3 regions of the Pseudomonas sp. 3B-A001-10F genome follow, and region 3 is predicted to be linked to each of the others. Evidence: riboswitches for the same ligand, from Rfam matches in the RefSeq annotation. Region 3 holds a riboswitch; each other region holds the start of a gene.
The links. A riboswitch is a leader RNA that binds a small molecule or an ion and turns the genes downstream of it on or off. The one in region 3 is predicted to bind cobalamin.
Positions count from the first base shown of each region.

Region 1: another riboswitch for cobalamin. It lies ahead of cobO (cob(I)yrinic acid a,c-diamide adenosyltransferase); the one in region 3 lies ahead of AC0ZWN_RS07840 (CbtB domain-containing protein).
Region 2: another riboswitch for cobalamin. It lies ahead of AC0ZWN_RS01850 (ABC transporter substrate-binding protein); the one in region 3 lies ahead of AC0ZWN_RS07840 (CbtB domain-containing protein).

Region 1 is NZ_JBQYFW010000053.1:2,230-12,845, reverse strand. Features, by position in the region: gene bluB (5,6-dimethylbenzimidazole synthase) at 1-638, opposite strand, end outside; gene AC0ZWN_RS27925 (cobyrinate a,c-diamide synthase) at 686-2,035, opposite strand; gene cobO (cob(I)yrinic acid a,c-diamide adenosyltransferase) at 2,032-2,643, opposite strand; cobalamin riboswitch at 2,725-2,954, opposite strand; gene AC0ZWN_RS27915 (hypothetical protein) at 3,118-3,702, shown strand; gene AC0ZWN_RS27910 (PQQ-dependent sugar dehydrogenase) at 3,769-5,082, shown strand; gene AC0ZWN_RS27905 (C40 family peptidase) at 5,217-5,753, opposite strand; gene AC0ZWN_RS27900 (C40 family peptidase) at 5,974-6,591, opposite strand; gene hda (DnaA regulatory inactivator Hda) at 6,806-7,510, opposite strand; gene AC0ZWN_RS27890 (AI-2E family transporter) at 7,717-8,790, opposite strand; gene AC0ZWN_RS27885 (DUF2066 domain-containing protein) at 8,825-9,883, opposite strand; gene purM (phosphoribosylformylglycinamidine cyclo-ligase) at 10,258-10,616, shown strand, end outside.
Region 2 is NZ_JBQYFW010000001.1:369,461-380,076, reverse strand. Features, by position in the region: gene metE (5-methyltetrahydropteroyltriglutamate--homocysteine S-methyltransferase) at 1-1,675, shown strand, start outside; gene AC0ZWN_RS01865 (GNAT family N-acetyltransferase) at 1,883-2,389, shown strand; gene AC0ZWN_RS01860 (ABC transporter ATP-binding protein) at 2,373-3,137, opposite strand; gene AC0ZWN_RS01855 (FecCD family ABC transporter permease) at 3,134-4,138, opposite strand; gene AC0ZWN_RS01850 (ABC transporter substrate-binding protein) at 4,147-5,160, opposite strand; cobalamin riboswitch at 5,305-5,498, opposite strand; gene AC0ZWN_RS01845 (Ppx/GppA family phosphatase) at 5,541-6,476, opposite strand; gene AC0ZWN_RS01840 (hypothetical protein) at 6,485-6,754, shown strand; gene phnX (phosphonoacetaldehyde hydrolase) at 6,824-7,651, opposite strand; gene AC0ZWN_RS01830 (LysR substrate-binding domain-containing protein) at 7,726-8,595, opposite strand; gene AC0ZWN_RS01825 (MFS transporter) at 8,606-9,901, opposite strand; gene psrA (iron-containing alcohol dehydrogenase PsrA) at 10,032-10,616, opposite strand, start outside.
Region 3 is NZ_JBQYFW010000005.1:225,284-235,899, reverse strand. Features, by position in the region: gene metH (methionine synthase) at 1-1,215, opposite strand, end outside; gene AC0ZWN_RS07870 (fatty acid cis/trans isomerase) at 1,371-3,653, shown strand; gene AC0ZWN_RS07865 (acyltransferase family protein) at 3,838-4,860, shown strand; gene nfuA (Fe-S biogenesis protein NfuA) at 4,918-5,502, shown strand; gene cobM (precorrin-4 C(11)-methyltransferase) at 5,647-6,393, opposite strand; gene AC0ZWN_RS07850 (cobalamin biosynthesis protein) at 6,475-6,888, opposite strand; gene AC0ZWN_RS07845 (CbtA family protein) at 6,885-7,583, opposite strand; gene AC0ZWN_RS07840 (CbtB domain-containing protein) at 7,595-7,792, opposite strand; cobalamin riboswitch at 7,916-8,137, opposite strand; gene AC0ZWN_RS07835 (hypothetical protein) at 8,172-8,498, opposite strand; gene AC0ZWN_RS07830 (AzlC family ABC transporter permease) at 8,491-9,183, opposite strand; gene AC0ZWN_RS07825 (sugar phosphate isomerase/epimerase family protein) at 9,173-10,090, opposite strand; gene AC0ZWN_RS07820 (ATP-grasp domain-containing protein) at 10,087-10,616, opposite strand, start outside.

The DNA of each region.
Region 1 (10,616 bases), on a different contig from region 3:
CCCCAATAATTTTCGTACAGCAACTCATTGAGCGGCCGCGCCTGCGCCCACCCTTCGAGTACCAGCATCGGCGCCGGATAGAATTCCTTGACCGGCCCCAGGCATAAAACCGCCAGTGGCTTGGCACCCTCGGGCAGCTTCAGCAGATCGGCGAGCGCCTGCGGCTCGAATAATGAGACCCAGCCCATGCCGAGGCCTTCGGCGCGCGAGGCCAGCCATAGATTCTGGATCGCGCAGGACAGCGAGGCCATGTCCATTTCCGGCAATGTACGGCGACCGAAAATGTGCTTTTCGCGATCATCCATCAACGCAGCGACCAGCACTTCGGCGCAATCATTGATGCCTTCGACCTTGAGCCTCATGAACTCGTCACTGCGCTCGCCGAGGGCTTCGGCTGTGCGGATGCGTTCTTCTTCCACCAGATTCTGGATCTGCCCGCGCAGGCTGCGGTCGCTGATGCGGATGAAACGCCATGGCTGCATCAGGCCGACGCTTGGGGCCTGGTGGGCGGCTTCCAGTAGTCGGCGCAACAGCTCCGGCTCGACGCTGCCGCCGGTGAAGTGGCGCATGTCGCGGCGTTCGGCGATGGCTCTATAAACCGCTTCGCGCTCGGCTTCGGAGAATGTGTTGTCGGTCATGGCCTCTTCGCGAGCAGGCTCGCTCCCACATTGGACGGGATGCTTGCTCAAGAAACGCGATCCCCTGTGGGAGCGAGCTTGCTCGCGAAGGCGGCCTCACGGTCTGGCGCAAACAATGCGGCAATCGCACTCGGGTTCGACGGGAAATAGAAGTGCACATAAGAAGCCGTCATCCGCCCGTCACGATAAACCGCCTCGGCGCCACGCCCACCATTCGGGCTCAAACCCCGCGCAATCGGCGCCTGTTCGGTGGTGGTCAGCGAATGATGATAAGTGTGCCCACGCAACGAACCTTCCGGCAGATCGACCGCTTGCAACGCCAACGCCGCCAGACGCTTCTGCATCACCGCATCGCCCTTAAGCAGCCCGACCAATTCAGCGCGGGTGCCTTCAACGTCAGTCAACGAATCGAGCAGATACAGCATCCCGCCACACTCGGCGAGCAACGGCTTACCCGCCGCGTGATGCGCGCGAATCGCCTCACACATCGCGGTGTTCTGCGCCAACGCAACGTGGTGCAGTTCCGGATACCCACCGGGCAAATATAGGCTGTCCGCTTCAGGCAATTGCGTGTCGCGGATCGGCGAGAAGAAACTCAACTCGGCGCCCATCGCCCGCAATAGATCGAGACTCGCGCCGTAGGTAAAAGCAAACGCTTCATCACGGGCGACGGCAATTCGCACATTCTTCAGCAACGACTCGACAGCGATCACGTCCGGTGCAGCAAACTCCACGGCCGGTGGCAGCGCTACCTCGCAACTGCTGGCCAATGCGTCGGCGGCGGCGTCGAGACGCACATCCAGATCATTCAATTCACTGGCCTGGACCAGGCCGAGATGACGACTTGGCAACTCGATGCCCGTCTCACGGGACAATGCGCCATACCAACGCAGGCCTTCGGTGAGGCTGCCTTCGAGCAATTGCGCATGGCGCAAGGTGCCGACACGGTTGGCCAGCACGCCAGCAAACGGCAAGTCCGGCTGATACCTGGCCAAACCGAGCGCCAACGCACCAAAAGTCTGTGCCATGGCCGTGCCGTCGATCACACCGAGCACCGGCACGCCGAAGTGCCGCGACAGATCGGCGCTGGAAGGCGTGCCGTCGAACAGGCCCATCACGCCTTCGATCAGAATCAGATCCGCCTCATTGGCGGCTTCCCACAACAGACGACGACTTTCCTGCTCGCCGACCATCCACATGTCCAGTTGATACACCGGCGCACCGCTGGCGCGCTCGAGAATCATCGGATCAAGGAAGTCCGGGCCGCATTTGAACACGCGCACTTTGCGCCCCTGATTGCGATGCAAACGGGCGAGCGCGGCGGTGACGGTGGTCTTGCCCTGACCGGAGGCCGGCGCGGCGATGAGCACCGCCGGGCAGTGACGTGGTTGATTCAAAGTTCGACGCCTTTCTGCGCTTTGATGCCGGCCTGGAAAGCGTGTTTGAGCATGCCCATTTCGGTGACCGTGTCGCCCATCTCGATCATTTCCGGCTTGGCCGCACGACCGGTGACGATCACATGCTGCATCGGCGGACGCGCCTGCAAATCGCTGAGCACCTGATCAAGATCGAGGTAGCCGTGCTTGAGGGCGATGTTCAATTCGTCGAGCACCACCAGACCGATCGACGGATCACGCAGCAATTCACGGGACACGGCCCACGCGGCTTCGGCGGCGGCGATGTCGCGCTGACGATCCTGGGTTTCCCAAGTGAAGCCCTCGCCCATCACGTGAAAGCGCACTTGCTCGGGGAAGCGCCGGAAGAACAACTCTTCGCCGGTGCTGTTGCGGCCCTTGATGAACTGCACCACACCGCACTGCATGCCGTGGCCCATGGCGCGGGCGAGCATGCCGAACGCCGAGCTGCTTTTGCCTTTGCCATTGCCGGTGAGCACCAGCACCAGGCCGCACTCGTCGGGCGAGTTGGCAATGCGTTCGTCGATCACGGCTTTTTTGCGCTGCATACGCGCCAGATGGCGTTCGTCGCGCTCGGGGGAATCAGTCATGGGGGAGCTCTCCGTTGAGGCTGGATAACGGCGGGCAGGCACAAGAATAGACGGCAAAAAGCCTGGCATCGCCCACCGTGATGCCGCTGGATGGATCAGGCCGGTCTCCGGGCTCATGAGCGGCGCATGCCTGACTGCGCGCCTTCCCGCTTCTTTCGAGGCAGTGGCTCAAGGCGCAGTTTTCACTCATTTACCGTTGCGGGGGCAGCGCCGGGATCGTGGTGGTTCTTCGTGCGAAGACAACCCTCACCGGCTTCCCTGTTTCACTCTGTCGACGCAGGTCACAGAGCACCTGAAACAAGCCGCGAAGGTTAGAGGGTTGGGGGTGGAGCGTCAATTAAAGAGGCGGCCATCGGGCGAATAACTGCCGCCGATCACTTATCTGCCGCCAATCTTGTGCCACACTGATACAAATGATATCAAAGAGCCATGCTTTTCTCGAAAAGCCCACTACAACAATAAAGGATGATGACGATGCAAGGCATGATCATCAGCAACCCGCGCCTGGAATTCCTGCGCCCGGTGCTTGAACGCTGGTTTGACTGTATCGACCGCTACAACGCCGTGCGCGGCGACAGCGACACCCCTTACTGGCATGACGAGAAAGCCAATCTCGGAGTGCTCTCGGCCGCAGCCTGGATGGCTGAGCTGGTCACTTTGAACGAGACTGCCACGCGTAAACAGAACGAAGAAGGCGAGCGCAATGCCCGCGCCGATCTGTTTCTCGCCGGTGCCGAAGACCGCGCCTTTATCCAGGCCACTCAGCGCTGGCCAAAGGTTACCAACCTGAATCTGACTCAAGCCCTGCTGGACATCACCAACGACGCCAAACGCATCAGCTATGCCAGCGACCTCAAGCTAGGCTGCCTGTTTGTCGCGCCGCAGAAAGCCCAGCACAGCGCCAGCCCCGAAGAACTGCAAGACATGGTCGACGACCTGCAAAAGGAACACACCTGCGCGGTCGCCTGGTATTTCCCCTACGCCTACCGCAAATTGCGCAGCGAAGCCGGCAACTATCACCCGGGCATCGCCGTGCTGTTCAAGGAAGCCCGCGGCTGAGCAGTTGAACCATCGGGCTTGCGCCCTTCTCTATGATTAGGAATGCATTCATAGGGAAGATCAGCAATGCGCAAGCCCCAGCTCGTTTTTGTCATCGCCTTCGCCGGAGGGCTCGCCGCCTGTGGTGAATCCTCCAGCCTGCAAGTCTCCGACGGCACCGGCCCATCACCGAAATTGCCTGAACCAAACAAGACCCTGATTCCGACGGTTAACATTGCCCCGGCGATCGGCTGGCCCGACGGCGGCAAACCGACTGCGGCGGCTGGCACTCAGGTCGCGTCATTCGCCGAAGGCCTCGATCATCCGCGCTGGCTCTATGTGCTGCCCAACGGAGATGTGCTCGTGGCGGAAACCAATGCCCCGCCAAAGCCCGATGACAGCAGTGGCATTCGTGGCTGGGTGATGAAGAAGGTCATGGGCAAGGCCGGCGCTGGCGTGCCGAGTCCGAACCGCATCACCTTGCTGCGTGACGCCGATCATGATGGCGTTGCCGAGACCCGCACGGTGTTTCTGCAGAACCTCAACTCGCCGTTCGGCATGACGCTGGTTGGCAACGATCTTTACGTCGCTGATACCGATCGCTTGCTGCGCTTTAACTACGAACCCGGCGCGACCGAGATCAAGTCGCAGCCAATCAAGGTTGTCGATCTGCCGGGCGGGACACTGAATCACCACTGGACCAAAAACGTCATTGCCAGCAAGGACGGCAGCAAGCTCTATGTCACCGTAGGTTCGAACAGCAACGTCGGCGAAAACGGCCTGGACAAGGAAGAAGGTCGCGCGGCGATCTGGGAAGTTGATCGGGCGACCGGCAATCACCGCATTTTTGCCTCAGGCATCCGCAACCCCAATGGCCTGGCGTGGGAGCCCACCAGCGGCGCACTGTGGACAGCGGTGAATGAGCGCGACGAGATCGGCAGTGACCTGGTGCCGGACTACATCACTTCCGTGAAAGACGGTGGGTTTTATGGCTGGCCTTTCAGTTATTACGGTCAGCATGTCGATGTGCGTGTTACGCCGCAGAACCCGGACCTGGTGGCCAAAGCCATCGCCCCGGATTACGCGGTCGGGCCGCACACCGCCTCACTGGGCCTGAGCTTTGCCGAGGGCAACACGCTGCCGGCGCAGTTCAAGGAAGGCGCGTTTATTGGCCAGCACGGCTCATGGAATCGCAAACCGCACAGTGGCTACAAAGTGATTTTCGTGCCGTTTACCGGCGGCAAGCCGAGCGGCAAACCGGTGGATGTGCTGACCGGGTTCCTCGACAAGGACGAGAATGCTTTGGGTCGGCCGGTAGGCGTGGTGATCGATCAGCAAGGTGGTTTGCTGGTGGCGGACGATGTTGGCAATAAGGTGTGGCGAGTGTCGGCCAGCAAATAATTTTCGCCATGCACAAACAACTGTAGGAGTGAGCCTGCTCGCGATAGCGGTCGATCATTCAACATTGATGTTGAATGTGACACCGTCATCGCGAGCAGGCTCACTCCTACACATTAGCTTTTAGGCAACTTGAATTACGGGTTATGCGCCAGATGCTCCGGCTGCAATACCCGCTTGGCACTCAGATAAGCTTTCTGCCAGTACGCCTTCGACAGGCTGTCCAGCTTCACCGTGCCGCCCGTGGCCGGCGCATGCACGAAGCGCCCTTCCCCGACGTAAATCCCTGCATGACTGACCTGCGAGCCGCCATTGGTGGCGAAGAAGATCAGGTCGCCGGTCTGCAAGCCTTCCTTGCCGACATTCGGCGCCTGCATGACGATCATCTCGCGCGTGGAGCGCGGCAGCGAAATCCCCGCCGCATCACGATAGACAAAACCGATCAATCCGCTGCAATCAAATCCCGAATCCGGCGTGTTGCCGCCCCAGCGATACGGCGTACCCACCAGGCCGAGCGCGCGAAACAACACGTCTTCAGCAGCCGGCGAGAAAGCTTGCGAAGGACCGAATACGACCGGAGCGCGAACCACCGGCGCAGGTGGCGGCGTACGACTGGCGCAGGCGCTGAGCAGCGCTGCGAAGAACATCAACGTGAGGCGGGCCGACATCGTCATAAGCAGAACATCCTGATCTGGCTGCGGCTTTTTCTGCCGATGGACAGAAAACAAAACCGCCTGCGTGAGCACGCAGGCGGTTTGCCATCAATATAGATACAGGATTCTAGCGGCTACGCGGCAAACTTCAAGTAAGACTTTAACTTCACCTTGTAAAGTCTACGTCTACTCTGTTGCATGGAGCCTGATTGTCGCCGCGAGCGCAGCGACATCGGGGGAATTACTTGCGAGCAGTGACGACGGTTGGAGCGTTGGCCAGAGCGCGTTTCGCTTCGATGAAGGTCTTGCTCCAGTAGCTGTCACCCAGGCTGTCGATGCGAACACCGCCGCTGCGACGACTGCTGGAGTGGATGAACTGGTTGTCACCCAGGTAGATCCCGGCGTGACTGACACGACCACGACGACCGTTGGTGGCGAAGAACAGCAGATCGCCCGGCTCAAGGTTGCTGCGCGAGACCAGCGGCGCATCAACGTTGATCATTTCGCGGGTCGAGCGCGGCAGGTTCATGCCAGCTTCTTCGCGGAACAGGTAACCGATGAAGCCGCTGCAATCGAAACCGGCTTCAGAGGTACCGCCGAAACGGTAACGGGTACCGATCAGGGACATGCCGCGTTCGAGGATGCTGTCGGCCAGAACAGGAAGCTGATAAGGCTTCTTGCCATTGAATTCGTTGAGCTCTTTTTCGGTGTCCAGCTCTTCCTGGTAAATAACGGAAGACTGAGCCGTGGCAGAATTTTTAACCTGTTGAGGCTGCTCTTGAACTGGAGAATGAGCAGCGCAACCGTACAACAGGGTGACGAGTGCGAGAGGCACGAGGGGTGCGAAGCGCTTTAGCATGGGCACGACCGTGGCTGATAGTTGTAAAGAAGCCGAGACTATGCCCGCTATCAGCCTCATTTGCAAATTCAATCGATCTTTTTGTGACTTCCCGGTTTCTCGTTTACATCTAAGCGCTTAAGCCCATTTGAACCGATACGCGGCCTGCGCACCTCGCAGGAAAGCGGATTTTCTGGCGCCTGAAATATGCCGAAACACGCTGAAAGCCGCGCCGTTACCAGCCTAGCGTTTCTTTCAGGAAGGGAATGGTCAGCTTGCGCTGCGCCTGCAATGAGGCCTGATCGAGTTGTTCAAGCAAGTCAAACAGCGCACTCATGCTGCGAGTGCCGCGAGTCAAAATAAAATGCCCGACTTCGTCAGTCAGGTGCAGACCGCGACGCGACGCGCGCAATTGCAAGGCGCGCAATTTGTCTTCATCGGAGAGCGGGCGCATCTGGAAAATCAGCGCCAGCGTCAGGCGGGATTTCAAGTCAGCCAGTTTGACCGGCAATTCACGCGGAGAGGTGGAGGCGGCAATCAGCAAGCGCCGACCGCTGTCACGCAGACGATTGAACAGATGAAACATCGCCTCTTCCCAGTCAGCCTTGCCGGCAATCACCTGCAAGTCGTCCAGGCAAACCAGTTCGTACTGTTCGAGGTTGTCGAGGATTTCAACGCCGCGGTCCATCAACTCGGCCAACGGCAAATACACAGCCGGTTCACCCATCTGTTCGAAGCGCAAGCACGCGGCCTGCAACAGATGCGTCCGCCCTACGCCGTGTTTGCCCCACAGGTAGATCAGGCTTTCTGTCCAGCCGGCGTCGGCTTCGCATAGACGCTCGACATAGCCGAGTGCAGCGGCATTGGCGCCTGGGTAGTAGTTGATGAAGGTGGCGTCGTCACGCAGACGCACACCTAGGGGCAGCTGAATCGGTTTCATGCTGACTGAACAGTTCTCAAGGAACCGTTAGTGGCCTCTGTGTAAAGTTTGCGAAGTTTATACCCGTGAAGCTGAGCGCACAATGCGACAGAGTCCAAGCAAAATCAAAGGTTTGCGTTAACACGCTGGTTTTATGACAGATTCTTTGGCGCCAGCGCCTGCAGGACACGGGCCAACCCGGCTAATCGCCGGGCCGCCCTGCACCGTTACAACTCCGGCTCGTCCACACCGCTATAGATCTCGGAATCCTTGTACAAGTCGTGCACATGGCGCACCAGCACCATGATCACCGCCGCCACCGGCAAGGCCAACAGCACACCGGTGAAACCGAACAGCTCGCCGCCAGCCAGAATCGCGAAGATTACCGCCACCGGGTGCAGACCAATACGATCACCAACCAGCAACGGGGTCAACACCATACCCTCAAGCGCCTGACCAACCATGAACACCGCGACGATCCCGACCATCGGGTACAGATCACCACCGAACTGGAACAACCCGGCAATCAGCGCTGCGCCAATGCCGATCACGAAGCCCATGTACGGCACGATCGCCGCCAGCCCCGCGATCAGGCCGATCAACAGCCCCAGTTCCAGACCGACAATCATCAGGCCTGCCGCATAAATCACACCCAGCGCCAGCATCACCAGCAACTGACCACGAACGAACGCGCCCAGCACCTCATGACATTCGCCAGCCAGAGCGACTACACGCTCTTCACGATCACGCGGCAACAGGCTGCGGATCTTGGCCATCATCACGTCCCAGTCGCGCAGCAGGTAGAAACTCACCACCGGGATCAGCACCAGATTGGCCAGCCAGCCGATCAGCGCCAGACTGGAGGCCGTTGCCTGACTCAGCACCACGCCGACAATGTCGGTGGTCTGACCCATGTGCTCGCTGATCGCGGCCTTGACCTTATCGAACTTCCAGAAACCGTCCGACAACCCCAGCTTCGACTGCGCCCACGGCACAGCTGTGTGCTGCAACCAGTCGAGCATCTGCGGTGCCAGTTCGTACAGACGCAGCAACTGCTTGGCGAGCATCGGCACCAGCACCAGCATCAGTGCGGTGACGATCAGCGTGAACAACGCAAACACCGCGATCACGCCCCAGGTTCGCGACAGCCCGAGTTTTTCCAGACGATCCACCAGTGGATCGAACAGATAAGCCAGCAGCAGCGCCACCAGAAACGGCGTGAGGATCGGGTGCAGCAACCACACAAACGCGCAAAGCAGGACTACCCCACCGAGCCAGAACCAACGCCGCGTATCGGCCATGTACCACTCCTGTAGCTTCTATATAAGGAAAGACTTACCAGCGAAACCGCAACGACGGTGCTGCCGGGGTCGTGGCCGGGGCCGCGACAGGTGTTGCGCCACCAGCCACTGGCTGTGGCGCTGCCACCGGAACCGGGGCTTCGGCGGGCAACTCCTGCAACTTGGCCAGCGACAACTGCGCACGCATTTGATCGGCACTGCCATTGACCCGATAAACGATGCGATCGCCATCAACACTTTGCAGACGCACGCCAAACGGCTCGAGTAACCGCAACAGCGCCGCGTAATGTTCAAGATTCATGCCCTGCACTTCCAGAGTCTGCTGACCCGAAGCGCCGGGCTTGGCCACAAATCGTGGCGCCAGACGCTCAGCCACCGCCAGCATCACCGCATCAGCGACAGCGGCCTGATCGGCGCCCTGCACACTGCCCGCCTCTTTCTGGTCGCCCAGCCACAAGTGCCACTTGGCCTGCCATTGCCCGCCTTCTTCGCGGGCATGCACCGCCAGCAAGGCGTCAGCGTTGTAGCGCTCGGAGGCGCCGCGCAACGGTGCCGGATCCGTGCCTTCCAGCGCTGGCGCCGTGGCAACCAGTTGCTCGCTCAAGTCCGCCAACGGCAAACGCAATGGCAAGCCGCGATGCTGAGCGGCGGTACGCAACGGCGCGGCAGCGGCCTGACCGTCACCGACCAGGCTAGAACCTTCGGCCGAATCGTTCAGCCACCAGCTCAGAATCGACGGCCGACTGGCGCCCCACAACGACAGGCCGGCCCGACGCAGCGCCTGCTCGGTGGTCGCCGGATCGAAATCGACCTTCAGCACCTCCGGCGGCCCGGCATCGAAACCGAACTGACTGATAATTTGCTGCAGATCCTTGCGAATCGCCGCCAGCCCCGGGTTTTGCGCAGCTTTCGGATCGCCCGTCAAACGCAGCACCAACGTGTCGAGCGCCGCCTGCGTGGCGCGATCACGTTCTTCCGGAGCCTGGCCATTGACCGGCTCACGCACTTGATAAAGGCCTTTGAGATTTTCGGCGTGACTCGCCAGGCTGAGCAGAGACAAACAACCCACAAACAACAATTTACAAAAACGCATGGAAAATTCCCGTCGACAGGAGCGGCTGGAACAGGCCGCGTGAACCGGTTAAGCAAGGCTGTGACAATCTGCCATCGCAAAACATTCACACGGTAGCGGTAAGTTTTTGCACAGTGATAACGATAGACGGTTAATCGCCACACCTTATACAGGCGTTCATACGGCTCAATTGCAAAAAATTTCCGCTGATATGGCCCTGCCCGTCGGTGCGAGGATGGCCGCTGCCCCTCAAGCCTGATAAAATCGCGCGCCTTCGCAGACCGGCAACAGCCGGGCACCTCGAAACTCGCGTGAGGCCATCGCCACCCTCGATTTCGACGTTCCCGCTGAACTCGGTCGTTACCCCTGAATCCCCTCCCCTAAAGGCCTGGATCATGAGCAAGCAACCCTCCCTGAGCTACAAGGACGCCGGTGTAGACATCGACGCCGGTGAAGCATTGGTCGAACGCATCAAGAGCGTCGCCAAGCGCACTGCGCGCCCGGAAGTCATGGGCGGCCTGGGCGGTTTCGGCGCCCTCTGCGAAATCCCGGCCGGCTACAAGCAGCCAGTTCTGGTTTCCGGTACCGACGGCGTCGGCACCAAGCTGCGTCTGGCGCTGAACCTGAACAAGCACGACAGCATCGGTATCGACCTGGTTGCCATGTGCGTGAACGACCTCGTCGTTTGCGGCGCTGAGCCACTGTTCTTCCTCGACTACTACGCCACCGGCAAACTGAATGTCGACACCGCTGC
Region 2 (10,616 bases), on a different contig from region 3:
GGTGCAGATCGACGAGCCGATTCTGGTGCTTGATCTGCCGCAGGAATGGAAGAACGCGTTCGAGCGAGCCTACAACCAGATTCAGCGTGATCCACTGAAGAAACTGCTCGCTACTTACTTTGGTGGTCTGGAAGAAAATCTTGGTCTGGCGGCGAACCTGCCGGTCGATGGTCTGCACATTGATCTGGTGCGCGCACCGGAGCAGTACCCGACCATTCTCGATCGTCTGCCGGCCTACAAAGTGTTGTCCCTGGGCGTGGTCAACGGGCGGAATGTCTGGCGCTGCGATCTGGAAAATGCCTTGGCGACGTTGCGCCATGCTTATGAGCGTCTGGGTGAGCGTCTGTGGGTCGCGCCGTCCTGTTCGCTGCTGCACAGCCCGGTGGATCTGGGCCGTGAAGACAAACTCGATGCCGAGCTGAAAAGCTGGCTGGCCTTTGCCGTTCAGAAGTGTGAAGAAGTGGCTGTTCTGACGCATGCCGTCAATGAGCCGGAAGCGCCGAAAGTGCTGCGAGCATTGACTGAAAGCCGTTCGGTGCAGGCCGCTCGCGCTGCTTCGCCGCGCATTCACAAACCTGCGGTTCAGGCGCGGGTTGCGGCGATCACGGCCAAGGACAGCCAGCGTCAGTCGCTGTTTGCCCAGCGCATCGCCAAACAGCGCGCGGGTCTTGATCTACCACTGTTCCCGACCACGACGATCGGTTCGTTCCCGCAAACCGCGTCGATCCGCCTCGCTCGCCAGTCGTTCAAACAGGGCAAGCTGACCGAAGCTGAATACACTGAAGCCATGTACAGCGAGATCCGCCACGCAGTGGAAATCCAGGAGCGTCTGGGCCTCGATGTACTGGTACACGGTGAGGCCGAGCGTAACGACATGGTCGAGTACTTCGCCGAGCAACTGGATGGCTACGTGTTCACCCGTTTCGGCTGGGTGCAGAGCTACGGTTCGCGTTGCGTGAAACCGGCGGTGATCTTCGGCGACCTCAGCCGCCCGAAAGCCATGACGGTCGAGTGGATCCGCTACGCTCAAGGTCTGACCGACAAGGTCATGAAAGGCATGCTGACCGGCCCGGTGACCATGCTGATGTGGTCGTTCCCGCGTGAAGACGTCAGTCGTGAAGTGCAGGCCCGGCAACTGGCGCTGGCGATCCGCGATGAAGTGGTCGATCTGGAAGCCGCCGGCATCAAGATCGTGCAGATCGACGAAGCGGCGTTCCGTGAAGGTCTGCCGTTGCGTCAGGCGCAGTGGCAGCCTTATCTGGACTGGGCGACGGAAGTGTTCCGTTTGTGCGCCTCCGGTGTGCGCGACGAAACGCAGATCCACACGCACATGTGCTACAGCGAATTCAACGATGTGATCGAGTCGATTGCAGCGATGGATGCCGACGTGATCACCATCGAAACCTCGCGCTCGGACATGGAATTGCTGGATGCCTTCGAAGCCTTCGCTTATCCGAACGAAATCGGCCCGGGTGTCTACGACATCCACTCGCCACGCATCCCGGATGCTTCGGAAATGGCTAATTTGCTGCGCAAGGCTGCCAAGCGGATTCCGGCAGAACGCCTGTGGGTCAACCCGGATTGCGGTTTGAAAACCCGTGGCTGGCCGGAGACGGAAGCGGCGCTGGTGCACATGGTTACCGCCGCCCGGCAACTGCGTAAAGAGCTGGCGTAACGCTCGGGTTGCATGAAATAAAACACCTGTGGGAGCGAGCCTGCTCGCGAAAGCGTCCTGTCAGTCAACATCATTGTTGAATGATCTGCCGCCTTCGCGAGCAAGCTCGCTCCCACAAGGTTTTGGGCAAGTCATGAGATTCTGAATGGCCTCGCGGGACCTGTTGTTGCTACTGTGGCCAGCCGCAATCCAGGTGTTTGCCGCTGCATGAATCATCAACTCGTTATCCAAACCGTGTCTGACGCAGACATTCCCGAGGTGCTGGATTTTGTTCTAAAGGCCCGTGCCGAGCTTTTCCCCAAGCTCAGCGCGACCGGCATACCCGACGATCTGGCGCGTTTTGCCGAGGTTTATCTGCGTGGGGCAGGGCGCTTTCTGATCGCTCGTCATGCGGGGCAGATCGTGGCCTCGATCGGCTATCTCTCCTACGACCGACGCTTCCCGAACCTTGATTATCCCGGCCGCAAGGTAGTGGAAATCGTGCGCCTGTTCGTCGTGCCTTCACAACGGCGTTCCGGGTTGGCCGCGACGTTGTACCGATTACTCAAAGAGCTGGCACTCGCCGACGGCGTCGAGGTGATTTACCTGCACACCCATCCATTTCTGCCGGGCGCCATCGAGTTTTGGCAGCGGCAGGGTTTCGAGATTATTGACGTCGACGCTGACCCGGTATGGCAGACCACGCACATGCACAATCTCATGAGTGAAATCTGAGAATCTGCGCCCCATCGAACGGGTCCGTCAGATAGTGCGCCCTGACCCCGAACGTCTCCTGTAATCGCTGCGGTGTCAGCACCGCCAACGGTTCGCCCAGCGCCACCAGTCGCCCGCGCTCCAGCACCGCCAGACGATCGCATTTCAACGCCTGATTAAGATCATGCAAGGCGATCAGCGTGGTCACCGGCAACGCCTGCACCACGTTGAGAATGGTCAGCTGATGCTGAATGTCGAGGTGGTTGGCCGGTTCGTCCAGCAACAGGATTTGCGGTCGCTGCGCCAATGCCCGAGCAATGTGCACCCGCTGCCGCTCGCCGCCGGACAGGCTGCGCCAGAGACGGGTGCGCAGGTGCATCGCGTCGACGTCAGTCAACGCCTGCTGAACAATGGCGTCGTCGGCCGCGGACCACGGTTGCAGCGCCGACAGCCAAGGCGTACGCCCCAGCGCCACCGCATCGAACACGCGAATGCCGTCGTCGGTGTCGGCCTGTTGCTCGACCACCGCAAGCTTTTGCGCAATGCTGCGCCGGGCCATTTTGCCCAGGTGCTGACCTTCGAGCAGCACCTCGCCAGCGCTCGGTTCACGCAGCCCGGCCAGCAGTTTGAGCAGGGTGGATTTGCCGGATCCATTCGGCCCGACGATGCCGAGGGTTTCGCCGCGCTGAACTTCAAGGCTGACACCGCTGAGCAACTCGGCGCCGCGCACTCTGAAGCTCAGACCAGAACAACTCAAAACACTATTCATCGAGCGGACCTGCGGCCGACCAGAATCAAGGCGAACACCGGCGCGCCGACCAGCGCGGTAATCACCCCGACCGGAATCACCTGGCCCTTGATCAACGTGCGCGACAGCACATCAGCGGCAATCAGAAACACTGCGCCGCCCAACGCACTGGCCGGCAACAAGCGCGCATGCCCGGTGCCGAGCAACAGCCGCGCGGCGTGGGGAATCACCAACCCGACAAAACCGATCGAACCGACAATCGACACCATCACCGCCGTCACCAGTGCCGCGCAGCCAATCAGCAGAATCTGCACACGTCGCACCGGAATGCCGAGGGATGCCGCCGAATCCGCACCAAAGGTAAACGCATCCAGCGCCCGCCGATGCCACAGACACACAACCAACCCCAACACGGCCACCGGCACCGCCAGCCACACCGAAGGCCAGCGCACGCCGCCGAGATTGCCCAACAGCCAGAACATGATGCCGCGCGCCTGTTCAGAGCTGGCCGAGCGGGTGATCAAAAACGCCGTGAGCGCGTTGAACAGCTGCGAGCCGGCGATCCCGGCAAGAATGATCTGCCCGGTGCCGCTGGCCGAACCGCTGACTCGCGCCAGTACAATCACCAGCACGAACGCCGTGACCGCGCCGGCGAAGGCACCGACTGACAGCGAGATGATCCCGGCGCCAACACCGAGCAACGCCACCATCACCGCTCCGGTCGAGGCTCCGGCAGAAATCCCCAGCAGATAAGGATCGGCCAGCGGGTTGCGCAACAGCGACTGCAAAATCACCCCGCACGTCGCCAGACCGGCACCGCATGCAGCCGCGACCAGTGCGCGGGTCAGGCGATAGTTCCAGACGATGCCTTCGTCGATAGGATCCAGCGCGTACCCGGCGCCCCACAATTTGTTCGCCAGCACTTGCACGACCACGCCCGGTTCAATCGAGGTTTCGCCGATGGCCACACCAGCGACCACTGCAATCAACAGTGTCACCAAGGCCAGCAGCGTACGGATCAGACTGGCACTCATTGCGACAGGTCATTGCCGTTGATGGCCGTGGCCAATTGTTCGATGCCCTCGAACATGCGCAGGCTCGCCTGCATGGCCATGGCATCAAGAATGATGATGCGGTTGTGTTTCACCGCGTCCATGTTGCGTGTCACCGGATCGCTGCGCAGGAAGGCGAGTTTCTTTTCATAGTCGTCGGCGGGGAAACGTCGACGATCCATGCGCGCGATGACCAGGAAGGTCGGATTGGCCTTGGCGATGGTTTCCCAACCGACGGTTGGCCACTCCTCATCGGACGCCACCACGTTGCGCACGCCGAGGGTGCTGAGCATGAAATCGGGAACGCCTTTGTGCCCGGCTACGAACGGCTCGATGTCCATTTGTGCGCTGGAGAACCACACCAGCGCGCTGGCGTCCTTGAGTTGTTTGCCTTGGGCGGTGGCAATCGATTTGGCGAGGCTGGCCTTGAGTTCGTCGTTGAGCTGCTGGCCACGCTCTTGAACATCGAAGATCTGCGCCAGTTGGCTCACGCTTTTGTAAATCGTCTCGATGCGAAACGGCGCCAGTCGCGTGCCATCGGCGCCGACGAGGTTGTCCTTGGCTTCGCAATCGGAAGGCAGCAGGTACGTTGGAATCTTCAGTTCATGAAACTGCTCGCGCGTGCCCACCGCGCCTTGCGGGCCGACCATCCATTCCAGTTCCACGGCGACCAGTTCCGGACGCTTGCCGATTACCGACTCGAAACTCGGCTCGTTGTCAGCCAGACGCTCGATCTTGTCATCCTGCGCTTTGTATTTGGCCAGCACATTGTTGAACCACAGTGAGGTGCCGACGACTTTGTCGCCCAGGCCCATGGCGTAGAGCATCTCCGTGCCGGCCTGGCCGATGGTCACGGTGCGCGTCGGTGCGTGCTGGAAGGTCAGGGTGCTGCCGCAGTTCTCGACCGTCAGTGGATAGACAGTCGGTGCCGCCTGCGCCAAGGCGCCAAGGCTCAGGCCGGTAATGAGGGTGGCAACGCGGGGCAGCAGCATGGGGCAGTCTCCAGGGGAACCGTACGGGGAGCGGGAGAGTACGGTCTGGAAACACACCATCGAACGCGGTCAGGAAAACAGCGCAAGGCCGGGCAGCCAACGAAGACGCGCACGGCACGATGTCCTTCCCGGACACCCCGCCGGTTAGTAATCACTGTGCCGGCAGGTCTCCTGACTGATGCGTCATCGCCTGGCTCCGGCCTTCCCGGGATTCACCCAGTGGCAGTCGTGGAGCAGGCTCGGCACCTACAGTTGCGGGGGCAGTTCCGATCAGTGCTGTGCAAGCACCTCGGATTCCCTATTAGTCCCGTTCGGGAACCGACGGCGGCATGGTAGTCGATCGAGCCGCTGAAGGGGAGACGAATCTGCCGTGGCGAGGATTAGTGTTGGCTCATCAAACCGTGCAATACGCCCAGACGCAGGCCCGGTTCCGACGGCAGCATTTGCGCGATACCGAACACTTTGAATGCCGCCAGCATTAACACCAGACCGCCGGGCAGAATGCTCTGGCGGTGTGGTTGCAGGCCTGCGAGCTTGAGCTGTTGCACGTTGTTTACCTTCAACAACAGCAGCGACAGGCGCAGCAGGCCGCCGTAGGTGATGCCGTCCTGGCCGAAGTCGTTGAGGCGATTGGTCTTGAGTACTTTGGCGAGCATGCGCGCGGTGCCGGAAGAGCCGATGGTTTGCTGCCAGCCCTGAGCACGGTAGCGCCGGGCAACTTTTTCAAACTGCAGGATGGCGAAGCGTTCAGCCTCCTGTAGCGCGCCGGCGGACACATCGCCGCCGCGAAAGAATCGCGTGCTCAAGGTGCCGCTGCCGATGGCGATGCTTTCGGTTAACAAGGGTTGTGAGCCCTGGCCGAGGATCAGCTCAGTGGAACCACCGCCGATGTCGACCACCAGGCGCAGGTCGTCGGCGCTGGGCAAGGCGTGAGTTACGCCGGCGTAGACCAGCCGCGCCTCTTCATGGCCGCAAATGACGTCGATGGGAAAGCCCAGATGCCGCTCGGCACTGGCCAGAAAAAGTTGCGCGTTGTCCGCTTCACGCACCGCGCTGGTGGCCACCGCACGAACCCGGCCGGCCTCGAAACCGCGCAGCTTCTTGCCGAACCGCGCCAACGCCTGCCAGCCGCGATCCAGTGCCAGTGCATCCAGCGCACCACCGTCAAAGCCCTCGGCGAGGCGCACCGGTTCGCGCAGGGTTTTCACTTCCTGAATCTGCAAGCCTTTGCGGCTGCGCACCGACTGGCCGATCATCAGGCGAAAGGCGTTCGAACCCAGGTCGATGGCGGCAAACAGCGAGGCGTCGTCTTTCATGGGAATCCTTGCAGAGCATCCGTCGCGAGGCTCAAGACGGTTTGCGAGGATTCTGCCGTGATCTTGATGACATCCTGATGACGGGGGCGGGGCGGTTGAATGAATTTTCGGCTGTCATGACACTGTCATTATCCGGCGTCTATGCTGCGGTCAATACATCGCGTGTTCTTAAAGTTTTTGCTGCCATTCGTGGCAGCTTTTTTTTGCCCGCGATCTGGCTGTTGATCGTTCCCACGCTCTGCGTGGGAATGCCTCTAGGGACGCTCTGCGTCCAGTGACGCGGAGCGTCACGGGCTGCATTCCCACGCAGAGCGTGGGAACGATCAGCGCGGGGTGCGGACGATCAATTAGCAGGACTGCGGAGTTTCGCCCCGGGCCAGGCGCGCATTGATGTCGTCGATCACTTCGGGCAGCTCGGCGATGGTGTCGATCAGGTAGTGCGGGCGCGAAGGGGCGAACATTTTGCCGATTCGCGCACGCTCTTCCGCCAGTCGATCCGACGGCAACGCCTTGTATTGCTCATAGGTCAGGCCCAGTGCGTTGCCGGAACAGGTCAATGCCACCGTCCACATGCCGGCTGCGCGCCCTTCGAGAATCCCCGGCCAGGTGTCGTCGACCTTGACGCAGGCGGCCACGTCATCGATGCCCAGGGCAATCACGTTGGCCAAGGCCTGCGCCGGATACGGCCGGCCATTGGGCACTTCATCGGTGGCGACGACATGGTCGGCGACGTAGCCATTTTCCCGCGCCAGTTCGACGACCTTGGCCATCACCACCGCCGGGTAGCCCGAGCACGAACCGATTTTCAAACCCTTGTCGCGCAATGCCGCAATGGCTTCGAGTGCGCCCGGAATCAGCGCCGAATGCAGGGCGATTTTCTCGATTTGCAACGGCATGAAACGTTCGTAGATTGCCGTTACATCGTCATCACTCGGCAAGCGATCAAACGCTGCACGATAGCGTTCAGCAATCTGTGGCAAGTTGCACAGCGTGCGGATGTGATCCCACTTGCCCATGCCCATCGGCCCGCGCGCTTCTTCAAGCGATACCGCGACGCCGAACTCGGCAAAGGCTTCGACGAAGATTTGCGTTGGCGCAAACGAGCCGAAATCGACAACGGTGCCGGCCCAGTCGAGGATCGCGGCTTGCAGGTGAGTCGGTTGTTGGTACTGCATGGTCAATCTCCGTTTTCAGGTAAGCGTGGGCCGTCCCTCGGCAATGAGGTAGGCGGTTCAAGGGTCAGTGCTGATCAGGTCAGCGGTGGATTCGCATCAAACAGTTCGGCAATCACCGGTCGGTTGCGGCGGATGCCGAGGCAGCACAGGTGGTATTCGATGAAAAACGGGTGATCGACAAAGGTGATCGGCTTGGTGCCCGGGGTTTCGGCGTACTCGACCGCCGAGACAAACCCGATGCCGATGCCCTTGACGATCGCGTGGACGATGGCTTCGCGGCTGTTGAGTTGCATGACGCAATTGAGATCGATATTGAGGCGCTTGCAGCTTTCTTCCACCAGTTGCCGGGTGCGCGCACTGGATTCGCGCATCACCCATTTTTCGCCGCTGATTTCACTGATGTGAACCTGCGCCTGACTTGCCCACGGATGGTCATCGCGGACCACGGCGATGATCGGATAACGGTGATACAGCCGCGTGTGGAAGCGCTCATCGAATTCCGACAAGGCCAGAATCGCCACGTCGATATCGAAGTTGAATAACCGCGCCAGGGTGTCCTTTTCCGAGGAAAACGAGGTTTCCAGTTCGATATCCGGGTGGCGCTGCATCAGCTCATACGTCAGGTTCATGGCAATTGGCGGTGACACCGCGCCGAGGCGCAGCATGCCGGTCTTGCGCTGCTTGAAGCTCTGCAACAGTTGCACGGCTTCATCCTCCTGACCGAACAGGCCCTGAGTGATCGCATAGAGCTTGTGCCCGGCGGCGCTCATTTCGATGTAGCGGCCACGGCGATGGAACAGCTCGACCGAGAAGGTCTTCTCCAGAGCGTTGACCTGTTCGCTGACGGTCGGCTGACCGACGCTGAGAAACTCGGCAGCAAGGGTAAAGCTGCCGGTCTTGGCCACCGCATGAAACGAACGCAACCACTTGTGATACTGGTACATGCAAGCCCCGTCAGCGTCGAATGAACAAGGCCACTGCCGCACTGCACAGGCAGGCGCTGGTGACCACTATGAAGATCAGAGACGTATTTGCCGTGGTGTCAAGCAGACGCCCGATCAGTGGCTCGGCCAATCCGGCGAACAGGTACGAGGAAAAGTTCATGATCCCGGTCGCCGTACCCGCGCGCTTGGCCCCGACCAGGTCAGGACACAGCGCCCAGAAACTCGAGGCTGGGCCGTAGACGAAGAAGCCGCACAGGAACAGGGCGATCAGGCCGATGACGCTGTGTGGGGGCAGGCTCCACATCCACAGGCTGGTCGCGGCGCCGAGGAACATATAAAGCATGATCGCCAGATAGCGCTTGGAGCCGAACAACTTGTCCGATACCCAGCCGTTGCTCAATGCGCCGACCGCCATGCCGACGGGAAGGGCGACGGTGATCCATTTCGGATCGATCATGCCGTCACCACTTTTCCAGTCAGCGCCGAGAAAGTGCACCGGCACCCAGACGATCAAGCCGTAGCGCGCCGCGTTCTGAAAGCCCAGTGACAGCGCGGCGATGAGCAGGCGAGGGTTCTTCAGCACGGCTTTGTAGCGTTGTGCCGAGGATTCGACTTCGCCCTGTGCCGCTTCCTGATGTTTGTCGTCAGCGTTGGCCACGCCGGTATCACCCACCGGCTCGAAGCCCAGATCCTGCGGGCGTTCGCGGGCAACCAGATAAAAAATGATCCCGCCGGCGAGCATCAGCAGCACTGGCAAACGGAAGATCCAGCGCCATTCCAGTTGCAGCACTTCGAGTACGACGATAGAGGTGACGTACGACAGAATCGACGCGCAACCGGCGGCGAAAGTGTAGAAACCGTAAACCTTGCCGCGCTCACCCGCCGCCCACCAATTGGCAATCAGCCGACCGCCCGGCGCCCAGCCCAAGGCCTGAAAGTAACCGTTGACGCCCCACGGCAGAATCAGGCTGGTGAAACCACTGGCAAAACTGGTCACCCAGTTCGCCGCGCAGGACAGCACCGCACCGAGGGTCATGATGCGCCGGCCACCGAATTTGTCGGCGAGGTTGCCGTTGATCGCCTGGCCAATCGCGTAGGCCCAGAGCATCGCCGCAGAGGCCCAGCCGAGGGTTTCTTTGCTCAAGCCGAACTCGGCCTGAATCCCCGGAATGGCAAAACCGAAGGTCTGCCGCCCGGTGTAGAAAAACAGGTAACAGAACATCGCCGCCAGCAGCATGCGCCACTGCGCGACCCGGAACGAGGCAGAACGGACGGCGAGACCAGGCATTGTTTCGGCACGATTCATGATCTTTTCCTTATTGTTGTCGGTTCCCGCCGGGTGTCGTCGGCGGGGTGCACTCTTTTTTGGTGCGACAGGAAATCACCGCGGCTGCATGCCGCTGGCGGTGCTTGGGTGACTCGGGTGTTATCAGGCGTCAGGCGGCTTGTGAACCGATGAAGTTCTTGCCGCGCGCACCCTGCATCGCGAGCTGGATGATGGCTTCGGCGTCCTTGGCCGAGACGCCGTAATCGGCAAACTCGGTCTTCACCCCGAGGCTGTGCAGGAACTCGCGCAGTTGCTGTTGGGCTTTGCCCAGGTCCGCGCCGAATACCCGTTGCAAGGTACGGTCGCGCGTGGCGTCGTGGCCCCAGGCCAAACCCAAAACCAGCGGTAAGGTGAAGGAGCAGGCGATGCCGTGGGGCAACCCGTGGCGCAAGGTCATCTCATAGGAAATCGAATGCGCCAGCGCGGTTTTGGTGTTGGAAAATGCCAGCCCGGCCTTGAGTGCGGCGAGGGCCATGCGCGTGCGCAACTCTTGGCTCGACAGATCTTTGTGCAAACGCGGCAGGCATTCGAGAATGTCTTCAATCGCGGAAATGGCAAAGGTGTCTGAGACCGGGTTGGCGTTGACGTTCCAGATCGCTTCCAGCGCATGGGACAGGGCATCGAGCCCGGTGGAAACGGTGACGCCGGCCGGTACGGTGAGCATCAGTTGCGGGTCGATGATCGCCACCCTTGG
Region 3 (10,616 bases):
CATGTTGATGTCGATCACCTGCGCGCCGGCCTCGACCTGTTGCAGGGCGACTTCGAGGGCTTCGGTGTAGTTGTCTTCACGGATCAGACGGGCGAACTTGGCCGAACCGGTGATGTTGGTACGCTCGCCAACGTTCACGAACAGCGAGTTGCGATCGATGGTGAACGGCTCCAGACCCGAGAGGCGGCAGGCCTTCGGAATGTCCGGAATCTGACGCGGCGCGTAACCGGCGACGGCTTTGGCGATGGCTTCGATGTGCCCCGGGGTGGTGCCGCAGCAACCGCCGACGATGTTGAGGAAGCCGCTCTGGGCGAATTCTTCGATGACTTTGGCGGTTTGCGACGGCAGTTCGTCGTACTCGCCAAACTCGTTCGGCAGGCCGGCGTTCGGGTGCGCGGAAACGTGGGTGCTGGCCTTGTTCGACAGCTCTTCCAGGTACGGACGCAGCTCACTGGCGCCGAGCGCACAGTTAAGACCAACGGAGATTGGCTTGGCGTGCGCCACCGAGTTCCAGAACGCTTCGGTGGTTTGCCCCGACAGGGTCCGGCCGGAGGCGTCAGTGATCGTGCCGGAAATCATGATCGGCAGTTCGATGTGCAGCTCTTCGAACACGCCTTGCACGGCGAAGATCGCCGCTTTGGCGTTGAGGGTGTCGAAAATGGTTTCGATCAGGATCAGATCCGCGCCGCCTTCGATCAGGCCTTTGGTGGCTTCGGTGTAGTTTTCCACCAGTTCATCAAAGGTGACGTTGCGGTAGCCCGGGTTGTTGACGTCGGGCGACAGCGAGCAGGTGCGGCTGGTCGGGCCGAGCACGCCGGCGACGAAGCGCGGCTTGGCCGGGTTCTCGGCGGTCTTGGCGTCAGCGACCTTGCGGGCCAGACGTGCGCCTTCTACGTTTAGCTCGTAGGCCAGTTCTTCCATGCCGTAGTCGGCCATGGAAATACGCGTGGCGTTGAACGTGTTGGTTTCGAGGATGTCGGCGCCGGCATCCAGATAGGCTTTCTCGATGCCGCCGATCACGTCCGGACGGGTGATGACCAGCAGGTCGTTGTTGCCCTTGACGTCACTCGGCCAGTCGGCGAAGCGTTTGCCGCGATAGTCCTGCTCTTCGAGCTTGTAGCTCTGGATCATCGTGCCCATACCGCCATCGAGTATCAGGATGCGCTCTTTGAGAGCTTGCTTGAGAGCTTGAAGGCGGACGCTGCGATCGGACATTTGGACTACTCGGAAAGACCATTACGAAGGAGCGGGATCATAGCAAACCTGTGCGCTTTTAGAGCATGTTGGGCTTTTGCATGAATATCGCTCATGTTGGTACGAGCGTCATACTGTAGAATCGCGGCGTTTTTTTCAGGATCGGGATCAAGGGCATGTCGTACCGCGTCATCAGCATTTTTTTGCTGCTTTTAAGCTGGGGCGCCGTTGCGCAGGAACCCACGATCTCGTATAGCCGTGATATCCAACCGATCTTCACCGAGAAGTGCGTGGCCTGCCATGCGTGTTATGACTCGGCCTGCCAGTTGAATCTGGGCAGCGGTGAGGGCGCGGCCCGTGGTGCGAGCAAAATGCCGGTCTACGACGGCGAGCGCACACAAGCGGCACCCACCACCCGACTGTTTTACGATGCCTTCGGTAAACGTGCCTGGCAGCAAAAAGACTTCTATTCGGTGCTCGATGCCCAAGGCAGCCAGGCTGCGCTGATGGCGCGCATGCTAGAACTTGGACACAAGACGCCACTGACGCCGAACGCCAAGCTCCCGGAAGACATCGTGCTGGGTCTGAACCGCGAAAACCTGTGCGCGATGCCCGCCGAGTTCGAAGGCTACGCCGGCGCGCATCCGAAAGAAGGCATGCCGCTGGCAGTCACCGGGCTGACCGATCAGCAATATCAGACGCTGCAGCGCTGGCTGGCCTCGGGTGCGCCGATTGACGAACAAAGCCTGGCGCCAAGCACCAAAGAGGCGCTGCAGATCGTCCAGTGGGAAAACCTGCTCAACACTCCCGGCGCGCGGCAAAGTCTGGTCGGTCGCTGGTTGTACGAGCATTGGTACCTTGCGCATATCTATTTCAAGGACGGCGAGCCGGGCCATTATTTCCAGTGGGTACGTTCGCGCACGCCGACTGGGCAGCCAATCGACCTGATCGCCACCCGTCGCCCCAACGATGACCCGGGCACTCAGGTGTATTACCGCTTGTGGCCGGTGCAAGGAGTGATCGTGCACAAGACCCACATCACCTATCCGTTGAGCGCGGCGAAAATGGCGCGGGTCAAAAGTCTGTTCTATAGCGGTAACTGGCAGGTTAATGCCTTGCCGGGCTACGGCCCGCAGAGCCGCGCCAACCCGTTCGCCACATTTGAAGCGATCCCGGCGCAGGCGCGTTATCAGTTCATGCTCGACAACGCCGAATACTTTGTCCGCACCTTCATTCGTGGCCCGGTGTGCCGTGGGCAGATCGCCACCGACGTGATCCGTGACAACTTCTGGGCGCTGTTCCAGGCGCCGGAACATGACCTCTATATCACTGACCCGAACTATCGCGGCCAGGCCACGCCGTTGCTGGCCATGCCCGGGCAGAACGATGACGTCGGCAGCGTACTGAGCCTGTGGCGCAACTACCGTGACAAACGAAACGAATACGAAGCCTTGCGCCGCGACAGCTACGCTGATTTGCCGGCGCCCAGCTGGTCGACCCTGTGGGCCGGCAACGACAACGCGCTGTTGAGCATTTTCCGCCACTTCGACAGCGCCTCGGTGACCAAAGGCCTGATCGGCGAGGTGCCGCAAACGATGTGGCTGTTCGACTATCCGCTGCTCGAACGCACCTATTACCAGTTGGCAGTCAACTTCGATGTGTTCGGCAACGTCTCCCATCAGGCGCAAACCCGTCTGTATTTCGATTTGATCCGCAATGGCGCCGAGCAAAACTTCCTGCGTCTGATGCCGGCCGACTCCCGAGAGGATTACCTCAACGATTGGTATCAGAACAGCGGCCAGTTCAAGATGTGGCTCGATTACGAAGCGATCGACGACGACAAGCCGACGGCACTCAAACTTGATGAGAAAGACCCGAAATACGACTTCGCCATGCAGTTGCTGGCGCGTTACGGTGATCTCAATGCGCACCCGGATCCGATCAACCGCTGCGATGGGGCTTACTGCTCGCGGCCGAATATTGACCCGGCCCTGCAAAATGCCGAGCAGGCGCTGAGCCGCCTGACCTCGCGTCCAGCGGCCGGTTTGAAGGTCATCGACCAACTGCCGGAAGCCACCATGCTGCGCATCGAAACCGCCAGCGGCAAGCGCGAGGTCTACAGCCTGTTGCGCAACCGCGCGCACAGCAACGTGGCGTTCCTGCTCGGAGAGTCGCTGCGCTATCAGCCCGGGCTGGACACGATCACCATTTTTCCGGGCGTGCTCAGCAGTTATCCGAACTTCATCTTTAATGTCGCGGCCGATCAGGTGCCGGAGTTTGTCGATGCAATGGAAAACGCCAAGGACGCCAATCGTTTCGAGAAAATCGTCGAACGCTGGGGTATTCGGCGCAGTCACCCGCAATTCTGGTTCTATTTCCACGATCTGAGCCAATACCTGCACGAAACCGATCCGGTGGAAGAGGGCGTGCTGGACATGAACCGCTACGAGAATCTTTGATCGTTTCAGATTGGCCTGCAGTCCCAACTTGAAGCAACACAACCAAACCCTTGTAGGAGTGAGCCTGCTCGCGATGGCGGCGGTACATTCAACATCTCTAGTGCCTGATTTTCCGCTATCGCGAGCAGGCTCACTCCTACAAGGGATCTGAGGTGGATTCAGGAATTGTGATCGGGAGCAGGTGATGTTGATTTCAGTGCAAGCCCTGCGTGCGCTGGCCGCGTGGACAGTGGTGTGCCACCACTTCATGCAGATTTTTTTTGACTTCAAGGCGCGCGGGCCGGTCGGCCAGTTCTTTATCGACAAAGGCGCGGTGGGCGTCGATATCTTCTTTGTCATCAGCGGGCTGGTGATTTTCCTCTCGACCGAAAACAAACCGCTGCCGCCCGCGCGTTTCCTGCTGTACCGGCTGTTTCGCATCGTCCCGGCGTACTGGCTGTACACGCTGCTGATGGCGCTGCTGGTGGTGTTCGCCCAACCTTTGCTGCCGGATCAGACGGTGGACTGGGGCCATCTGCTGCTGTCGTTGCTGTTCATTCCTACCGAGAATCCTGGGGGCTACGGTATCTATCCGACGTTGAATGTCGGCTGGACACTGAATTACGAAATGCTTTTCTACGTGCTATTTGCCTGGGCGCTGCTGTTTCGTTTGCAGGTGCGCCTGCTGGTGGTTGCCGCGCTGCTCTTTGCCGTGTGTCAGGCCTGGACCGGGTTTGGCTGGGTCAGCGCGTTTTACCGGTCGGACATCGTTTATGAGTTTCTGCTGGGGATCGGCATTGGCATGCTCTATCGGCGGGGCTGGATCGGTGCCGGCCTGAGGCTGCCGCTGCTGGCGATCGGCGTGGCACTGCTGGCGATTTATCACTTGGCACCGGCGCCAAGGCTGCTGAGCTGGGGCGTGCCGAGTGCAGTGCTGGTCATGGCGTGTATCTCACTTGAGCGTTATGTCGAGCGCAGCCGAATGCTCAAACTGCTTGGCGATTGCTCTTATTCGGTTTACCTGATGCACGTGCTGGTGCTGTCGGCGGGGGGATTTATCGCGCAACGCTACGCGATCAACCCGTATTTGATGTTTGGCCTGTGCGCGCTGGCGATTGGCGTTGGCTCGTGGTTGAGCTACGAATGGGTGGAAAAGCGCAGCTACCATTGGCTCAAGGCGAGGGTTGACAGGGAGCCGGACGAGAATCTTTCCCGACAAAAATACTAGGACTTTGTCCGGCGCAATGATTGGCGTAAACTGCGCCCAAGCCTGCGAGGAGTTTCCATGACCGCTATTACCATTACCGACGCCGCCCACGATTACCTGGCTGATCTGCTCTCCAAGCAGAACACCCCGGGCATCGGCATCCGCGTCTTCATCACCCAGCCTGGCACCCAGTACGCTGAAACCTGCATTGCCTACTGCAAGCCGGGCGAAGAAAAACCTGAAGACACCGCGCTGGGGCTGAAAAGCTTCACCGCGTATATCGATCACTTCAGCGAAGCGTTTCTCGATGACGCCGTTGTCGACTACGCCACCGACCGCATGGGCGGCCAGCTGACCATCAAGGCGCCGAACGCCAAAGTACCGATGGTCAACGCCGACAGCCCGGTGAACGAGCGCATCAACTATTACCTGCAAACCGAAATCAACCCGGGGCTGGCCAGCCACGGCGGTCAGGTCAGCCTGATCGATGTGGTTGAAGACGGCATCGCCGTTTTGCAGTTCGGTGGCGGTTGCCAGGGCTGCGGCCAGGCGGACGTAACCTTGAAGGAAGGCATCGAGCGCACCTTGCTCGAGCGTATTCCGGAGCTGAAAGGCGTTCGCGACGTGACCGACCACACGCAGAAAGAAAACGCCTACTACTAAGGTGTTCGCTGCGGACATGAAAAACGGCGCCCCGTGAGCGCCGTTTTTTTATGGGTGAAATGTACCGACGCCTTCGCGAGCAAGCTCGCTCCCACATTTGATCGCATTCCAAATGTGGGAGCGAGCTTGCTCGCGAAGGCGGCTTCATGGGCGATAGAGATGCGCATGCCCGGCGCGATACAACGATGACTCGCTGAACACCTCACTGCCCAACACCCGACCCACCAGAATCAACGCCGTACGCCGAAACCCTTTGGCCTCAACCTTTTCGGCAATATCCGCCAGCGTCCCCACCACCCAATCCTGATCAGGCCACGTCGCCCGGTGAATCACCGCAATCGGGCAATCCGCGCCGTAATGCGGCAGCAGTTCCACCAGAATCTTCGGCAAATGGTTAACGCCCAGATGAATCGCCATGGTCGCGCCATGCTGCGCCAGACTGCCAAGCTCTTCGCCTGCCGGCATCGCGGTTTTGTCGGCATAGCGAGTCAGAATCACACTTTGCGACACGTCCGGCAGCGTCAATTCCGCGCCAAGCAGCGCCGCACAGGCTGCGGTGGCCGTCACGCCGGGAATGATCTCGAACGGAATATCCAGCTCACGCAGATAACGGATCTGCTCGCCAATCGCGCCATACAGACTCGGATCGCCGGAATGCACCCGCGCCACATCCTGACCCTTGGCATGCGCGGTCTTGATCAATTCGATGATCTGTTCCAGATGCAGTTCGGCGCTGTTCACCACCGTTTCGGCTTGATGGCCGTCGAGTACCGCCGCCGGCACTAGCGAACCTGCGTAGATAATCACCGGGCAACTGCGAATCAGCCGCTGGCCTTTGACAGTGATCAATTCCGGGTCGCCGGGGCCGGCGCCGATGAAGTAGACGGTCATCGTTGAATCCTGAGTAAAAGAGGGCACGACTGCGTTGCAGATGAACAACGCTCATGATCAATGGCGGGGATTATCGGGATTTTACGCCGCGCCGGCCAATGCCAGCGTGGCCTGAGCGTATTTTTGCCGGGAGATCAGCAGTTTTGCCGGCGCTTGAATCAGCTGTTCAGCGAGCGCAAGCGCGGCACTTTCGGCGACGCCGTAGCAACCGGTGCGTTCGTAAGCAATCTGTGAATGGTGACTGAGCCGCTGTTGGTAGCTGGCCAGTTCGTCACTGCTGAAGTACAACAGGGGCAGAGCCAATTGTGCAGCAAGTTCTTGCAGGCCCGGCTCGTCGCGCTTCAAGTCGATACTGGCCAACGCTTTCACCGCCTCAAGCTCAATGCGATGCGCCTGTAACGCTTGATCGAGTAACGCGCGCAGCGTGCTGGCCGGGCAGCCGCGCTGGCAGCCCAGGCCGACCACGAAGGTCGGCGCTGCGCGGTCATCGGTCATGCGTGGTATTGACCAGCGCTTTTGCGGCGGAACAACCAGGCGCTGATCAGGCCCAGGGCCAGCCAGAACGCCACGTTGGTCAACTGCGAAGCGATTTTGAACTGAGCTTCGAGTGCTTCGGGGGCGAGCATCGAATGCACTTCCGGTTGCGGTGCGCCGATCACGTGGGGCACAGCGAGGATGGCCACACCGAGGACCTTCATAAGCCAGTGACGGCTGAACGCGATCAGCGACAGACCTACAGCCGTCGAAGCGGCCGTGCCGATCCACCACGTCTGCCGCGAAGCCAGATCGGCCGCAGCGGTGCCCGGCAGTTCTGGTGGCAGGCCCAAGGTCGGAGCAAGCACGAACGTCGCGTAACCGGCCAGGCCCCAGAGCAGGCCCTGCGAAGTTTTGGTCGGCGCGCGCAGGGTGTAGAGGCCGGCGAGCATCAGGGCGAAACCGACGGCTACGACCAGATTACCGCCAGTGGTCGAGACTACGCGTTGCCAGCCGTCTTCCGGCTCCCAGGCCTCGGCATCATGGGTGTGCGCAGCCACGCCAGCGGCATGTTCGTGAACCGCCACCGGCTCGGACTTCTCGAAGGTTTCCGCCTGCAGAATCAGCGGCGAAACCCAGAAGCTTTGCAGCAGAGTGAGGAGCAGGGCGGCCAGCAGACCAGAGAATCCTGCAGTTTGCGCGATACGCTTGATCATGTCGGCAGGTCTCAATGGCACGGGAACGCGGCGCTGTGGCGGGTATCGTGGGCGGCGTTGTGCACCGCTTCGATGTGCGAGAAGCCGGCAAAGTAAACCAGACTGGCGCCGAGGATCGATGCAAAGATCGCGGCGGTCAGGCGTTGGCTCAGGGTGGTGGTGCTGGCGATTTTGTCCGTGTTGCTGCCGGTGCTGCTGATGATCGACATGGCGCTTCCCTCTGGAGTGTCAGCGGGTGAATAGAGCGCATGAAAACCCCTGCGGGTCAGGCTCGCAGAGGTTCGAACAGCGCCCGCCCACCGCGGGTTTGTTATGTGCAGCGCCGCGCAAATGCGGGCTGTGTGTTGCGGGCCGGTCTCCGGGCTCACGAGGGGTTGGCGTCAGGCCGACCTGCAAGCGTCACCTTCCCATACCGTATCGGCACAGTGGTTTTGACGCTTCGCTCGCTTACCGTTGCGGGGGCAGCACCGGACTGACATGGGCTTGAGTAAAGCACATGATTCACCGGTTTCCCGTTTCACCCTGTGAAGGGCACCCGTAACAAGTTGTGTAGGAGAGCATGGGCGGGGGATTTGAGTCAATCGGCGCCTAGCGCATGATCAGCAGGACGTACACCCCCAGCGCCATCAGGAACGCATAATAGGATTTGATTCGCGTCAGGCTCAGCAGCCACGCCAACGCCACCGGGAGGATCCATGGCATGGCCGCCAGGTGCTGGCTGGCCAAAGGATAGAGTGAGACCGCCAGCAGGCTGACGAGCATCGCCACCGATGTGTATTTTCCCAGACGATCGATGAAAGCGCGGGCAGTTACCGAAAGCCGTTCGACATCGACGGCCAGCGGCAGCAAGCGGCAGACGATCGAAACCAGCGCGCAAATCAGTACGTACAGCCAGAAAGTACCAGGTTCAATCATGGACATAGCTCGTCAGAACGGTGATGGCGAGCACCAGCAGCAAGCTGACCTCGCCCAGCCACAGCAAGCTCGCGGCGGTGGCCAGGCCGGCAATCCATTGCGCATGGAAGCTGTGACGGTCGCGGGCCATCTTGCCAAGCGAAGCGCTGATGAAAATCGCGATTACTACACTGACGTGATCCATCACTGCGTTGTCGGCCACGCTGGCGAAACAGTACCCGACCACGGTGCCAAGCAGGGCGGCGGCGTACAGCAGAAAGCACACGGTGTTGGCATACGGGCGGCTGATCGGTTGCTGATCCTTGCGGATCGACATCAACGTGAAAGCCGCATTTGCCATCACCGCCAGGGCGGGGACGAACGCTTTGACCGGGCCCTGGAGGCTGGATTTCAGGCTCAGTGTGAAGACCAGAAAACGCAAGTTGATACTCAGCGCCGAGACCAGCACGCCAAAGGCGTTAAGCAGGTGCGCGGGGGTTTCCAGCAGCGTCAGTTGCAACGGCGAGGCCATTACCGTACCGCTGAAAACCACCATGGCCGGAAGATCCAGACCATGGCGGCGCCCGAGCATGCCGATCAGGGTGAAGGTCAGCAGCAGCGAGAAGACGAACGGTAGCGCATCGCGGATACCGGTCGCGATCTCGCTGCGCGACGCCGGTTTTGCCAGGTTCGACTCAACCAGCATGAGTGCTGTGCCGCGAGCCGGCCAGCAATTGCTCTACGCCGTTCTTGTAGGCCAGGGCTTTTTCCAGGTAGTACTCGGTGGAGAAGCGCGGAATGAACTCTTCCACCACGGCCACACCCCGATAGCCGTTGACCGCGAAGCGATTGAGCACATCGCTCAGGCGCAAGTTGCCTTCGCCAATCGGCAGATGTTGATGGTGGGTGTTGTTGAGGTCGGCAATGTGCAGATGCCGGGTAACCGGCGCCAGATCGGCAATGGCTTTGAACAGGCTTTCACCATACGGCAGCAGTGAGCACAGATGCGTCACGTCGATGGTCACGAAGCACCCGGTCTCCTTGTGAAAGCGCAGGTGTTCCTCGACGGTGAAGACCGGGAATTTCGGCCGCTGACCGCCCATGTTCTCCAGGCACAGGGCGATGCCATCGGTGTTGCAGCGCTTGGTCACCTGGTTGATCGCTACTATCAGGTTGTCCAGCAGTTCGCCGTTTTCCAGTTGATCTTTGTAGCCGGGATGAAAAGTGACGCTGGTGGCGCCGGCCTCGTGGGAAAACTCCACGGCGGCACTCAGGCAGTCCACCGCTTGGGCACGTTCGGTCAAATCCGGGGAGCACAGGTTGTACTGGCGACCCCACCATCCGGCGTGGACGGTCAGCGTGATGCCATTGTGTTCGGCGAAGCTGCGGATTTTCCCGGCAAGCTCAGAGCGGTCTTCGGCGCTCAGCGACCAGAAGGTTTTTTCGGCGTCTTCGCCGATCTCGAACTCGACCGCTTGGAAATGTCTGGCCAGATCGGTGATCGAACCCAGGATGTCCGCAGGGTTGTCGTAGACATTGGTGGAAAAGGAGATCATCGGGAAGTGAGCGCTGATCGGGCCTTCGATATGATATAGCGGGTCTTTACGGGTCATTGCGCTGGTCCTTGCGTAGTGAACTCTGGGTGGGTGATCGCGGCGTTGAAGTCCGCCGGATCGTCGGCGTCGCTGCAGCCCAGCAGCGTGTAGCCGTGGCGGTCTGCGGAACGGCTGATGCTCTGGCCGAACTTGTCGGGGTTGAGGTTCACGCGTAATGCAAACGGGTGTTGCAGCAGGCGTGCCTGGAGCTGTTGCGGATCGGCGGTCGGGGCCGCCTCGATGTAGCGGATCGCCATTTTGGCGTAGGTTTTCTCGGGCGTCGGCAGTGACGTGCCGGTCATCGCGGCGATGGTGCTGGCTGCCAAATGCACCCCTGTGGTTTTCCAGACCATCTCCCAGATCTGGTCACCGCCGAAGCGGGTCTGGGTTTCGATGAATTGCAGGCGTGAACCGTCCAGCTTGATTTCCGTGTGGGCCGGGCCCCAGCGGTTGCCCATTCGCCCGAGCAGCCACAGCACCGCTTCTTCGATCTGCGCGGCGGTTTTCTCGTCGAGCCCGGCAGGAAAGTCATGCCCGGTTTCGA